4 regions of the Brevibacillus sp. BC25 genome follow, and region 3 is predicted to be linked to each of the others. Evidence: riboswitches for the same ligand, from Rfam matches in the RefSeq annotation. Region 3 holds a riboswitch; each other region holds the start of a gene.
The links. Region 3 has a riboswitch for S-adenosylmethionine ahead of metH (methionine synthase). Riboswitches for the same ligand answer to the same signal wherever they lie in the genome.
Positions count from the first base shown of each region.

Region 1 (3,635 bases), on a different contig from region 3:
CGATCTCTCCCTCGCGAACCTTCAAGTCGACTCCGCGTACTTTGCCACCAGCCACTCCTGACGCCTCAAAAATCGTTTCGCCAATCGGCACCTCCAGCTTAGGGAACTCCTCGTCGAAGCTTTTGCCCAGCATGTTCGCGATCACTTCATCCATGGTGGTATTTGCCGTGTCTGTGGTCACGACATGCTGTCCATCGCGCATGATGGTGATCCGATCACAGATTTCAAAGATTTCCGGCAACCTGTGGGAGATATAAATGATCCCGACTCCAGCTTTTTTCAACTGCGCAATGATTTGAAACAGCCGTTCGCTCTCCTTCGTGCTCAACGGCGCTGTCGGTTCATCGAAAATGACGTACTTCGCCTTTTGAACGGTAGCACGTGCAATCAAAATCAATTGCTTTTCCGACAGCGTACATTCTTCGACGAGCATTCTCACCGGAATGGAGAAGCCGAAGTTTTTTAAAATCTGCTCCGATTCGTTGTACAAGCTCTGCCAGTTGATCAGTCCCTTGGTTTTCGACTGGACGAGCTGGCCCGCCAATATGTTTTCGGCGACGCTCAAATACGGGATCAAGGCGGTGTCCACTTCCTGATATACACATTGAATGCCCTGTGCTTTGGCGTCCTGCGGCGATTGAATCGACACGGCCTGTCCATCGATGGTGATCGTACCGCCATCTGCCTGATACGCTCCCGTGAGGATTTTCATCAGTGTACTCTTTCCTGCGCCATTGGCACCGAGAAGTGCGTGAACCTCTCCTGCGCGCACCTCAAAATCGACGGATCGCAGGGCAGGAACCCCAGAAAACTGCTTCGCCATCCCTTTCATCTGCAATGTGGACATTTTTCGCACCTCCTGTTTACCTGCGTGTTCCAACCTCTATAAGGAAAAATCCCGTTGACGGATACAGATCAACGGGAAAAGCCAATTTGGTTCTTACTTGCCCCACTCTTGTACGTATTGGGACAGGTCGCCCATCGTTACTTTCTTATCCTTCGGCAGGTCTTCCTGTTTCACCAGCACTGGATTCAGCTTCACGTTGTCTGGCACTTGCTCACCTTTGATTTTTTGGAACACGGTTTGCGCATGAATGCGTCCGATATTGGATGGGTCTACTGCTGCCGTCGCTGCCCACGGAGAGTTTTCCGTCTGGATCATTTGCAGATCCTCATCGCTCAAATCAATGGAGTATACCTTGATTTCCGTACGGCCTGCTTGCTGGATGGCACGTGTCGCCCCTTTGGCAAATTCATCCCAAGCCGCCCATACTGCTGTGATGTCGCCTTTATTCGGATACTTTTTCAAGATCGCTTCCATCTGCGTTTGTGTATCGAGTGCCGTATTGTTAGTAGCAGAACCGAATGCCGCAATCTCTTTTATGTCTGGGTATTTCTTCTGGAAAGCTTCATACGTGACTTGGCGTTTTTCCATAGGCGCAAAGCCAGCTACCCAAATTTTTACGATGCTGCCTTTGCCGTTTGTATCTGCACCCAGCTTCTCCAGGCTCAGCTCTGCCAATTTGTTGTCATCCTGCGCCACAACTGGCACACCCGGAATGTTGATGTCTGTATCAAACAGGACGACCGGGATTTTTTTATCCACAGCTTTTTGCGTGCCCTGCTGCAACGCTTCCGCCGTACCATGGTCGATCAGAATGCCATCAAACTTTTGGTTCACAGCCGCATCGAGGTTGGACGCCATTTTTGCCAGATCAGTATCTGCGTTGAATACAGTCAACTCGCCGCCGTTTTTCTCCACCTCTGTCTTCACACCATTAATGTATTGTGCGGAGAATGTCCCTACGTTTTGACGCATGATCAATGCGATTCTCTTTGCCTTCTCTCCCGAAGCACCGCCGCTTGTGCTGCCGGTTCCGGTGCTTGTTCCTCCGCCGCATGCAGTCACGAGAACAGATGCAGCCACAACTAGTGAAGTTAGTAATCCCAGTTTCTTTTTCATCAAAAATTTCCCCCTTTTTCTTTTTGATAACAGATGACAAAAGCCTCGTAGAAGAAGCGCATTTCCAGTCCAAGCGCCTTTGGAGCCCACCTCAGCGTAGGAAGAAATGGCGGGGAATTTCAGCTTCACTTATGAAATCCTGCCTCGAACCTTCTACGTTTGAAGCGCTCCCGCCATTTCTTCCGAAGCGGACAGTCTTCACTCACAGCGGGGCGGAGGCCGAAGCGTAGACTGGAAATGCGCTTCTTCCCCACGTTAGCTACGCAAAAAATCCTCTTTCACAGAGAAAGAGGACAAAAATCGACAAGATTCTCGCCTCTTATCTGTCAGGTATTCTACCTGTTGGAGTTAGCACCTTGGCTCGAAAGAACGTAATCTCTCGTGCTAGGTTGCCGGGCTTCATAGGGCCATTCCCTCAGCCTTCTCTTGATAAGAGTAGTTTCTATTTTCAAAACGTTTGTATAAGTATATACAGAATATAATCTGGCAATTACCTATCTGTCAACTGGGTTTACCGAAAGAATTTTCTTGATAAATATTCCAGTTTCTTCTGTAACATCAAGAGGGATTTTGTTGTGTCTTGTCGAATTATCGTAGATTGATACAAGCCTAGCAAATATTTGCGATGGGGATGCTACATGAGTCTATTAAAAGAAGTCATTCTTCAATGGTTTTTCGCCATTATCCCGTTTGTGTTTTTCAACATCTATTACCGTGACAAAATGCGGAACTACAGCCGTTCCTTTATTGTCATCACCAGCTCAGCCTGCATGTTTCTCGCGATGACCTTCGCCCCGAGTGTCACGAATGGCATGTTTTTTGATATCCGACATATCATCATTCTTTTCGGACTCGTTTATGGCGGAATCGAGATTGCCTTGCTCCTTCTCATTGAAGCCTTGGTTTATCGGTACTACCTAGGTGGAGAAGGAACATGGGTTGCGATGCTGATCCTTACAGTCAATTTTGTCTTGTCACTCTTTTTATATCGACACTACAAAGCCAGTTATCGGAAAACACTGTATCTTTTTATGACGAGTGCGATTTTTTCTACGGTTGCTTTAGGGACTACTTATTACTTTTTTCCCACGTATGTAACTCAACACCTCGTTTACTACACCATGGTGATTCCTATTCAAAACTTTTTCGGCCTCTGGTTATTAATGTCGCTATTCAGCAAATGCGTTTCGGATAAGGAGCTGTTTATTCGCCACGCGCAAAATGAAAAAATCCAGACGATGAGCCATGTTGCTGCATCGCTCGCACACGAGGTTCGCAATCCACTGACAGCTGTCAAAGGCTTCTTGAAATTAATACAAGAATGTCCGGAAAATTTGGCAAAAGTCGATCAATACATTCGCATCAGTCTCGACGAAGTCCAACGGACAGAAGCCATTTTGACCGAGTACCTTGCGATTTCGAAACCGCTGAAGGAACGGCATGAGATCATTAATATGAGCGAGCATCTGCATACCATCCGCGAAGTAATGCTCCCCTTTGCCAATATGCATAACGTGGAGCTTACGCTGCAAGACTTTGAGAGACCTGTGACCGTCAAGGCCAATCCAGACGAGTTCAAGCAAGTGTTGGTGAATTTCATCAAAAATGCCATCGAGGCGTGCTCGGATATTTCGGACGGAAAAGTCTCCCTGGACTTGCTCATCGAGCGAAA
Region 1 is NZ_AKIX01000055.1:21,185-24,819, forward strand. It holds gene PMI05_RS15890 (sugar ABC transporter ATP-binding protein) at 1-847, opposite strand, end outside; gene PMI05_RS15895 (sugar ABC transporter substrate-binding protein) at 941-1,963, opposite strand; SAM riboswitch class I at 2,280-2,399, opposite strand; gene PMI05_RS15900 (sensor histidine kinase) at 2,602-3,635, shown strand, end outside.
Region 1: linked by a shared signal. The riboswitch ahead of PMI05_RS15895 (sugar ABC transporter substrate-binding protein) and the one ahead of metH (methionine synthase) in region 3 are both predicted to bind S-adenosylmethionine.

Region 2 (3,635 bases), on a different contig from region 3:
CCGGCCATGAAAAACGCCGGGATTGATGTGGTGAATCTCGCCAATAATCACTCCATGGATCAAGGAGTTCCGGGATTGCTGGATACCTTTGACGCTTTAGACGAAAACCGGATTGAATACGTCGGCGCAGGTAAGGATGCCAGCCGTGCCTATTCACCTGTATTCATAGAAAAGAACGGCATCAAGATCGCGATTCTCGGCTTCAGCAGGGTCATTCCCGAAACGAGCTGGTATGCAGGGGATTCCCAGCCAGGTATGGCCGCTTCCTATGATCCTACGCTAGCAGTAAAAGCGATCCAAGATGCGAACAACCAAGCGGATCTCGTCGTCGTGATTGCACACTGGGGCAAGGAACGCGCTGATTATCCTGTCGATCATCAAAAAGAGTTGTCTCGTGCCTACATCGATGCTGGTGCAGATTTGATTGTCGGCGGTCATCCCCACGTCCTTCAAGGTTTTGAACGATACAACGACAAATGGATAGCGTACAGTCTCGGCAATTTCATTTTCACACGATCAAACGAACCCAAGACTTGGGAAACGATGGTCCTGCAAGCAAACTGTACGAAAAGCGGTGATTGTGAGCTGACGATGCTTCCGTTTCACGCAGAATTGGGACAAGCTGTACCCATGAATGAAAGCAACGGCGCTGCCCTGCTAAAACGCATTGAATCCATTTCTGAGAGTGTCGACATACAAAGTGACGGGCGTATACAGCCGCGTGCAAAAGCGGTGGAGACTGCCCCCTGACAAAAGAAGCCGTGTTTCCAGGTAACTAGAAATACGGCTTTTCTTCTTATGATTCCTCTTACTTACGCAGATTCGATAATGGGGAAGCAGCGCACTTCTAAACCGAAATCATTTTTCAATAGGGACTCGTGCTCTTCACTGATTCCTGTTACGATCAAACCTGCGCGCAAGACGCCTCCCAAGTCGAATTGGACTTTTAGTTTATGCACGTTGACTCCTGCCTGCTGAAGGAAATGCAGGACACGATCTGGCGTAGCAGTATGACATGAGCCCTCAAGGTAACATAGGACGTGTTCTACCGAGTCCACCGTGGCTCCAGCTTTGTCAGCCGTTTTTTCTTTCCAAGTAGGATGCGGTGTGAATGGCTGTGTCAATAAATAGGCCAAATCCTCCACGACTGCACTTGCTGTAGGGAGCTCTCCTGCCCCTCTTCCTGTAAACAACAAGTCTCCCACGATGTTGCCGGATAGCTGGACAGCATTAAACGCGTCGTGGATTTGCGCCAACGGATGGCTCAGCGAAAGCATGGTTGGTTCAACTGATAGGCGAATTCCTTTCTCAGCTTGATAGGCCTGCGCAATCAGCTTGATCCGGTACCCCAGCTCGCTCGCAATCCGAATGTGACCTGCAGACAAATCTGCAATTCCTTTGCGAACAACATCTGCTAAAGGCAGCGATTCTCCGTAAACAAGCTGTGCCAAGATATACAACTTGTACATAGCATCAAAGCCTTCTACATCGGAACGAGGGTCCGCTTCCGCATAGCCCAGCTCCTGCGCTTGCTTGAGCACCTCCTGGTAAGAGAGCTGCTCTGTCTCCATTTTCGTCAAAATGAAGTTCGTTGTTCCGTTAAGAATACCGCGAACGCCTTGAATATCGTTCGTCCGTAGGAACTGCCGGAGCACGCTCAAAATCGGGATGCCCCCTGCCACACTCGCTTCATAGGCAAGGTGCACTTGATGCTGATTTGCCAAATCGACTAGCTCCGTTCCTTTTTTCGCCAGGAGTTCTTTGTTGGCAGTTACCACATGGCAGCCCTTTTCGATCAAAGCACGGACGTAGTCATAGGTAGGTTCTACACCGCCCATGACTTCCACCACGATATCCACATCGCTGCGTAATACATCCTCAAAGTCTGTTGTCAGTAATGCCGGGTCGATATGAACCGCCCGCTCTTTTTCCGAATCACGCACCAATGCCTTGACGATCTCAATTCGTTTACCCAGACGAGAAGCCAGCTTCTCCTGCTGCGAACGGATCGTTTTGATTACGCCTCCACCCACTGTTCCCAATCCCAATAATCCCACGCGTACCACTTCTGCACTCATCCTGACCACCCCATACCCCGAATTTTAGATAAAAAGAAAAGCCATCTTCGATAAGAAGAAGGCTTGTTAGCAGCTACTGCTCCCCCTCCTTATCTCCCAGGACGTATATGTCCTGCAGGAATTGGCACCTTGTCACAAACATGCGTGACGGTTGCCGGGCTTCATCGGGCCAGTCCCTCCACCTCTCTGGATAAAGAAAATATGAAATTGAAAAAAACCTTCTTCGCTAAGAAGAAGGTTCATCTACTGATGGAGTAACCCGCTTCTTATCTTTCGAGACGAAACGTCTCGCAGGAATTGGCACCTTGTCGCAATATGCAACGGTTGCCGGGCTTCATCGGGCCAGACCCTCCACCTCTCTGGATAAGAACTAATTATGCTGTTGAGCTTTATTCTAAGAAATTCCAAGGCAAGCGTCAACAAAATTCTTTCTTTTCTGATTGCAAGCTGATTTGGTCAGGCTTTCAGGTGTAGGTGAACAGGCTTTCTACCTCTTCCATACTGCAGCAAGTGCAATGAAGCACGCCCTCCTGGCATTCTTCAGGCAGCTCTTTTTCCTCGACATATCCGCACCATTGGCAAATAAAAAGTTGCATTCGCACACCCTCCTCTTCTTTTATCCTGCCCAAAATAAAAAGAGCATTTTCTACTCGACCGTGACGATCGTTAGAAAATGCCAGAAAAGGAGGGGCGTACTTGTCCACTCGCTGTTTTTCGCAAGCCATCTCTAACACCTCCCTATCTCCCGTAGGTCTATCAGTGTTGTCGAAACAGGCAGGTCTCCTGACTTTGGGTTCATCATCTAGCGTCGCCTTCCCCGTCTATATTGATAGACCAGTGGCTTGTTGGACGCTGACTCCCCTCTTACAGTGGCGGGACCGTGTCGGATTTGCACCGAGCTTCCCTATTATCCTTTTGGCGAATTGGTACGCCCTAAGGAACCTGTTTCCACCTATGAAATTGTCTTTTCTCACTACTCCACTCAAATTTTACCTTATTTTTCCTTGTTTTGCGAACATTGTTCGTGGGCTAGTAGCCATTCCTTTCGCCACAAGCCACCCGAATAGCCTGTTAAACTCCCGTTTGCTCCTATGACTGTTTTCTGAAAGTCTGTCCCTTTCATCCACAGGGGAACAGAAAAGGACTGTCTCTTGCCGGAAAAATATTCGTCCAGCTGTTGCCGACAAACAAGGAGAGGCTCTGAGCTACCCCAAATACCGATCTTTCAAAATGGTAGTATGGTGAGCTTCATGTCCAGCAATCACATAGGCCAACGTCCTTGCAGATAGCTTGTTTCCGTTGGCAAGTCCTGTACGCAACCACGCTTCTGGAGAGATTCCTCGCACCTGCGCGATGGTGGAAGCCCGAACAGCCTTATACTCTTCCAATAAATCAGAGAGGTCTCTTAGCTGAAAACACCCGTGTTCTACAAAAGCATTCTCATCAAAACCGACGAGGGGTGTCTGATCTCCTCTCGCGATTCTCAGCAAGCGATAGCTCATGATGCGTTCTGTATCGACGAGATGACCCAAAACCTCTTTTACCGTCCATTTACCT
Region 2 is NZ_AKIX01000117.1:116,467-120,101, forward strand. It holds gene PMI05_RS26100 (CapA family protein) at 1-750, shown strand, start outside; gene PMI05_RS26105 (homoserine dehydrogenase) at 813-2,078, opposite strand; SAM riboswitch class I at 2,165-2,275, opposite strand; SAM riboswitch class I at 2,342-2,448, opposite strand; gene PMI05_RS26110 (hypothetical protein) at 2,543-2,812, opposite strand; cobalamin riboswitch at 2,834-3,039, opposite strand; gene PMI05_RS26115 (DinB family protein) at 3,284-3,635, opposite strand, start outside.
Region 2: linked by a shared signal. The riboswitch ahead of PMI05_RS26105 (homoserine dehydrogenase) and the one ahead of metH (methionine synthase) in region 3 are both predicted to bind S-adenosylmethionine.

Region 3 (3,635 bases):
ATGTCTCATCATTTGTCTCGAATAGAAGGGCTTCTGCCAGCTTTCTCTCGTCTTCTGGAATCGAAGCGTAGCGCTCCAGCTTTTCCGTGTTGACGATGGCGTAATCAAGCCCTGCAAGAGTGGTGTGATACAAGAAGACCGCATTCAGCACTTCCCGACCCGCAGGAGGCAAGCCGAAGGAAACGTTACTGACACCCAGAATCGTCTTGCAAGCAGGCATTGCTTGTTTGATCAAACGAATTCCTTCTACGGTTTCCTTTGCAGAGCCGATATATTGTTCATCCCCTGTCCCTACTGGAAAGACGAGTGGATCGAAAATAATATCCTGTGGCTTTATTCCATACTGGTTGACAAGAATGTCGTACGAACGTTGCGCGACCTCCAGCTTCTTTTCGCGAGTGATAGCCATACCCGCTTCCTCAATCGTTCCAACGACAACGGAGGCACCGAACTTGTGGATAAGCGGCACGACTTCCTCAAATCGCTCCAACCCGTCTTCCAGGTTGATCGAGTTGAGAATGGCCTTCCCTTGCGAATAGCGAAGTCCCAGCTCCATGACCTTGGCATCTGTCGAGTCGATCATGAGGGGCGCTTTTACTTTTTTCACGATGAACTGTAGGAATTTTTCCATATCTTCGTATTCATCACGGTCGGGATCAGCCAAGCATATATCGATGACATGTGCGCCGCGCTTTACTTGGGCCCGGGCAATATCGGATGCTTCTTCATAGTGACCAGCTGCAATCATTTCACGGAATTTTTTGGAACCAATGACATTGGTCCTCTCCCCTACTAACAGGGGACGATTGTCATCTTCAACGTAAACGACCTCGATTCCGGAGACCGCGCTCAGCGGTTCTACAGCTGCACTGCGCGGCTTGCAGTCTTTCAATGCTTCTGCCATCGCTTGAATATGGTCAGGCGTTGTTCCGCAGCAACCGCCAGCGACGTTTATCCAGCCTTGTTCAGCGAACGCCAGCATTTTCAAGGCAAGTCCTTGTGGCGTTTCATGGTAATGGCCGTTCTCGTCTGGCAAGCCTGCGTTTGGATAACAGCTGACCGCACATTGGGCAATTCCTGACAATGTCCGCAGATGATCACGCATGAACTCCGGTCCTGTCGCACAGTTCAGACCAATAGAAACTGGCTTTATATGCTCCAAGGAGATGTAAAACGCCTCGATGTTTTGGCCCGCAAGCGTCGTGCCCATCGGCTCAATCGTACCTGACAGCATCACCGGGATCTCCTGTCCAAGCTCTTCAAAAGCTTTACGAATCCCGATTCCGCCAGCCTTGACGTTCAACGTATCTTGCGAGGTTTCCAAAAGAAGCACATCGGAGCCACCGAGAATCAGACCTTTTGCCTGACGATAATACGCCTCGACCAGTTCTTCGAAAGTGACACCGCCTGTCAACGAAAGCGTTTTGGTCGTAGGTCCCATTGCACCTGCTACAAAACGCGGCCACTCCTCCGTGGAATAGGCATCCACCGCTTCTCTGGCCAAGCGTGCTGCCGCTATATTGATCTCAAGGTCTTTCTCTGACACATCGTACTCGGCCAAAACGATGGAAGCAGCACCAAACGTATTTGTCTCGACGATGTCTGCGCCCGCCTCTAAATATTTCGCATGAATGGAACGAATCACATCTGGTCTGGTCAGATTCAGGAGTTCATTACAGCCATCATAGGCTTCACCGCCGAAATCATCAGCAGTCAGGTTCGCCTGTTGAAGCATGGTGCCCATTGCACCGTCCAGAATCAGAATTTTCCGGGAAAGCTGTTCGCGAAAAGTTGGTTTCATTGACGTGCCCCTTTTCTCCCTTGCATCGGCTTATTCTCTGTAATTGGGTAAATAAAATAAAAAAATCCTCTTCTTTGAAAGAAGAGGATTTGTCAGCAGATACGAAAACGCCTGAGACATCCTCTTATCTTTCAAAGCACGTAGCTTTGCTGGAATTGGCACCGGATTTTTACCGGTTGCCGAGGCTTCATCAGGCCAGTCCCTCTGCCTCTCTGGATAAGAGTCGTACACTTGTCATTTAGTTGTTTTGCGAAATGTCTTGAATGTTTGCAAGTATCTTAACACCCCCTTTGTCTCCTCGTCAATTGTGAATTGTCTATTTTTTACTAAGCCTCTTCTCTTACGCGCCCATTTTTGCCTAAGCTGGGCATCCGCCCAGTCCAATATCGGCATTCGTGTATAGACTGGAGTATAACGGAAAGGAGGGGAAACAAAGATGAGTACATCTTTCTGCGGTAACGGATTCTTCGGTGACTGCTTCGCAATCGTGCTCGTGCTGTTTATCCTGTTGGTTATTATCGGGTGCTCGTGTGACGACTGTTAGATAAGTGTTTAAGAAAGGCTATCCCAAAAGCCATCAGGAATGGCTGCGGGATAGCCTTTTTTTCTTGTTATTTGGTGATGATCTTGCCTGTCACGGCATCCAGAGTAATATATTTGAGCGCCAGCTTTTCGTCACTCCACGGCACATACGCCAGCTTTGGTTGAGCTAATTTTTGCCCATCCACATCTTTCATCAAATAGACCAGCTTCAAAGGCATGACGCGTAAATACGCTTCAACAGCCTTGTCTTTCGAGACGATCTCGTCGGATGCTGGAAGCTCCACCAACTCGTGCGTCTCTCTGTAGTTTTCAAACTTTGTCACTTTGCCAGAAGACGGATCGACTGTTACTGAATAAGCCGCTTTTTGCCCGCGATCCTGTACTGGAATGCCATCCTTGCTCATGAAATATCTGAATTCCCATTCGCCCGATGACACAGGATTCGCTTCGCCTGGCTGTATGACTTTCGCCAATTGCACTTCTTTTATGCCTGGATCAACGTATTTAGGCAGAAAGGCAAGTGCAGCCTCTTCCGCTTGCTCGCGTTTGACAGTCACTGCTGTATCGGAACGCGGTGTTCCCAGCCCGACGACACTGCCTGTTTCTGCAAGGACTTCTACGCCGATATACTTGTCATTTTTATCATTCCATACATATTCCTTGCGTCCCTCGCGGATACTCACACTCTCTCTATAGGTCGATTCATCTACCTGTATGCCAAATTCCGCTTGCAGCAATGCTTTTGCCTCATCCTTGGAGCGAACCTTGACGTATTCCTTTGGAGATTCGATCGGATGTGCTTCCTTCGTATTCAACTGATCATAAGCAAGCCCGTTATCTCCCGTTCCATACACCATCTTGCCATTCGTCGCGTCGATATGCCACTCCGTACCGTCTTCACGTCCTCTTTGCATGAAGGAAACAGCTGGCGTGTACTCCAGAATGGGCTGCCACTCTTCCCCTTGTTTTGATTGTGGCTGTATTCTCGGATTCTGCACGTATCGAAGCTTCATATGCTCGGTCAGCTCTTTGATGGCTACCTCTTCTGACACAGCAGTCGATACATCCGGGTACTGCGACGGCTCGAATGTTTCGGGCTCCATCCTGAAATATTGGACGTGGCCAGAGTCAGTTGTTATTATGCTAATTTCATCAGACAACACCGGCAGTTCGTTATGATATCGCAGATACAACCCTGGATCGTTGGCGTCCAATAACCGATAGTTATCGCTATCCGCACCGAGCAGTTTGTTCAGGAACTGTCGCTCTTGCTGCAAGGCTTTTTCTCCTT
Region 3 is NZ_AKIX01000060.1:121,230-124,864, reverse strand. It holds gene metH (methionine synthase) at 1-1,801, opposite strand, end outside; SAM riboswitch class I at 1,923-2,024, opposite strand; gene PMI05_RS30115 (YjcZ family sporulation protein) at 2,238-2,345, shown strand; gene PMI05_RS17590 (YcdB/YcdC domain-containing protein) at 2,413-3,635, opposite strand, start outside.

Region 4 (3,635 bases), on a different contig from region 3:
GCAGATAAGGAATGCTGTACAGAATTTCAGCCAACCGCATCAGGATGTTGTCCACACGGTCGCCCAGCTTGTTCCTCCCTGCCATGTAACCGGAAATCCCGCCGATGCATACACCAATCACTAAGTCGATGGCAGCTGCCGCTACACCAATAAACAAAGAGATTTGACCGCCTCCCCAGGTACGTGCCCACATGTCCCGACCCAAGTCATCCGTTCCAAACCAGTGCTCGCCCGACAGCGGCAGATTACCCTTCGTCAATGACTGTTCATGCGGGTTGTGGGGGACGAGCATCGGTCCGATGATCGAGAGGATCACCACTGTTGCGAGCAAGAAGAACCCGAGCATTGCCAGCTTGTTGCGGAATACCCGCTGCAATACCTCCTGCGAATACCCAAGACTGGGACGTTCCCGAATTTCTTCGGATAGCCTGTTTCGGTCTACTGGTCGAAACAGGGAATCCAGTTGTGTTGCCGGATTGGCCATAACGCTACTTCCCTCCACTCGTCAATCTGATGCGCGGGTCAATCACCCGATACAGTAAGTCGATGATGTACAAAGTAAAAATGAGCACAAAGCTGTAAAACACTGTCGTTCCCAAAATAACGGGGTAATCGCGGTTAAAAATGCTTTCCACGAAGTATTTGCCGAGCCCAGGAATGGCGAAAATCTTTTCCACCACAAAGGTTCCGGTCATCAGGTTGGCAAACAGCGGACCGATAAAGGTAAGAACCGGCAGGATGGCATTTCGCATCCCGTGTCTAACGACAATAGAAAAGGTGCCAAGCCCTTTCGCCTCCGCCGTGCTTATGTATTCCTGTTGCCAAACCTCAAGCATGCTGGCTCGTACGAAACGGGCGATAATGGCGAGCGGACCGATAGCGAGCGCAAGCGTTGGAAGTATCGAATGCTCCCAGCTCCCCCACGCAGCAACGGGAAGAAGCTCCCATTTGACCGCCAAGTACTTGATCATAAGTGGCGCCAGAATAAAACTGGGGATGGAGATCCCAACGATGGCTGCAAACATAGACAAGAAATCCAAGGTTCGATTGTGATAGAGTGCCGCTACGATTCCCAGTGTGATTCCACCTGCCAGCGCGACAATAAACGACTGGAGTCCCAGAACAGCCGAAGCGGGAAATCCCTCTGCAATCAGCGTGTTCACATCCCTCGTCTTAGACTGGATAGAGGGCCCCAAGTCAAATTGCAGCAATCCTTTCAGATAGAGCAGGTACTGTATCGTGATTGGCTGATCCAGGTTGTACTCCGCCCGCATGTTTTTTACCACTTCTTCTGGTAGCATTTTGGCGTCAGACGCGAACGGGTCACCCGGAATCAGGTGCATGGTCACAAACGTTACCGTGACAATAATCCACAGGGTAACGATCATGAGAAAGCCACGCTTGACCGCATAATGAAGCACGTTGTTTCCTCCTTCACATAATACAAAGTAAAATGATATGAATACTACGAATTATAAATATAGAAAACCCCTCTCCGAAAAGAAGAGGGGCAATTGCACGGTTCCCACCTTCTCATCTCGCAGAATAACTCCGCAGGAATTGGCACCGTAAGGTCAATCAGACCAAGGTTGCCGGGTTTCATCGGGCCAGTCCCTCCACCACTCTAGATAAGAATGTTCTATGAAATTTAATTTCATCGTAAAATTCTTTTTTATCTTATCATTTTACTCGGATATGTCAATCCTGTTCAATAACAATTGATTCTTCTTTATTTTATTTATGAAAAAAGTAAATCTTCACACACGTATGAATATGAGGATATCAGCCCAGATCTTAATTGTGGTGGCTAGGATCAACAAGGCAAGAATGCTTTGGAGAATCCGTGTGTCCAAACGTTTGCTGACCTTCGCACCGAGCGGCGCTGCCAAGATACTGGCGATTACCATGATCACGGATGGCCACAGCAATATGTCCCCCGCCATCCATTTCCCTACAGTCGAACCGATGGAAGAAAGAAAGGTAATGGCAAGAGATGAAGCAATCGTAACTCTTGTCGGAATCTTGAGGATGATCAACATGATGGGAACCAAAATAAAAGCGCCAGCTGCCCCGACAATTCCGGAAGCCCCTCCGACAATCAAAGCGGATAATATGGCTGTTGTTTTATGAAAGATAACCTCGTTCTGTTCACATTCGTCCATTCGCTTTTTTGGCAGGAACATCAAGATTACAGCAATGGTGGCCAGGATGGCGTAAACAATATTAATGGCTTCTGCCGATAGATATTTTCCTCCATACCCTCCAAGCAAGCTTCCTACGATAATGGCACTTCCCATGTACAGAACGAGCTGGTAATGAATAAGCTTATCTTTTCGTAGAGTCCAAACAGCAGCTAGGGTGGCAAAAAATACTTGGATTGCACTTATTCCGGATACTTCGTGAGCTGTGTAAGCAACGAATCCAAGGGCGGGCGGAATGTACAGAAGCATCGGATACTTGATGATAGAGCCACCGATTCCGACGAGACCAGAGATAAATGATCCCGCGAAACCGATAACAAACAGTGTGATCACAAGGTCGATAGTCATAGGCTCACCCTTTGCAACACCTCGCTTCGTTTTATCCTCGTTCTACAACTGTCAAGCCGTCTTTTTGCCATTTCAAGATTCCGCCGCTCAAATTCATTACATCCTTGAATCCGTTTGCCTGAAGAATACTTGCGCCAATAGCGGATCGGGCACCGGAACGGCACTGCACGAGAAGCGGCTTATCGTGAGGAATCTCATCCAGCCGCATGGCGAGAGTACCGAGCATGATGTGCTGTGCATTCGGAATGTGTCCTTCCTTCCACTCAGCCAGATTACGCACATCTACTACGTGAACCTCTCCCTTTTTCACCCGTTCTGCAATCTCCAGCGGTGTTACCTCTTCAATTGTCTCGAGCGAAGACATTTCACTTTCCATCAGCTTGCCGCTGTCGATAAAGCCTGTGACATGGTCAATCCCTACGGAATGCAAGGCTTTCAAAATCACGTCCAGCTCATCTGGGGTGGCCAGGATGTGAACCGGGCGATCGTAATCGACAATCCAGCCTGCCCAGTTGGCAAATGATTTGTTAAAAGGAATGTGAAGTGTTCTCGCCAGATGCCCCTTCGCAAATTTCTGGAAAGGACGCGTATCGACAATCTGTCCGTTTTCCGGCGATTCCTTTACCTGTTCAAACGAGTTGAACTCTTGAACAACAGGGAGTTCGTTGAGCAAGGCAGGACCTTCCTTATTCACGCGTTTCATCACTGCAAAATACGATGGCGGCTCTGGTTGTCCATCCAGGAGTGCCGTGACGAATTCCTCTTCACTGGAGTGTGACATCGCCCAGTTAAAGAGCTTTTCATAGCCGACGGTAGAAGACGGCACGGCCCCCAGTGCTTTGCCGCAAGCGCTTCCTGCGCCATGAGCTGGCCATACCTGCATATAATCCGGCAGTTGCTTGAATTTTTGGAGGGACTGGAACATGGCCCTTGCACCTGACTCGGACGTACCCTTCATTCCCGCCGCTTTTTCGAGCAAGTCTGGTCTGCCGATATCGCCGACAAAGACGAAATCTCCCGTGAAGATCCCGATGGGGCGATCTGCATTCCCTCCGAGGTCTGTCAAAAGGAAGGAGATGCTTTCGG
Region 4 is NZ_AKIX01000040.1:130,561-134,195, reverse strand. It holds gene PMI05_RS12515 (ABC transporter permease) at 1-484, opposite strand, end outside; gene PMI05_RS12510 (ABC transporter permease) at 489-1,421, opposite strand; SAM riboswitch class I at 1,531-1,635, opposite strand; gene PMI05_RS12505 (sulfite exporter TauE/SafE family protein) at 1,758-2,549, opposite strand; gene PMI05_RS12500 (rhodanese-like domain-containing protein) at 2,581-3,635, opposite strand, start outside.
Region 4: linked by a shared signal. The riboswitch ahead of PMI05_RS12510 (ABC transporter permease) and the one ahead of metH (methionine synthase) in region 3 are both predicted to bind S-adenosylmethionine.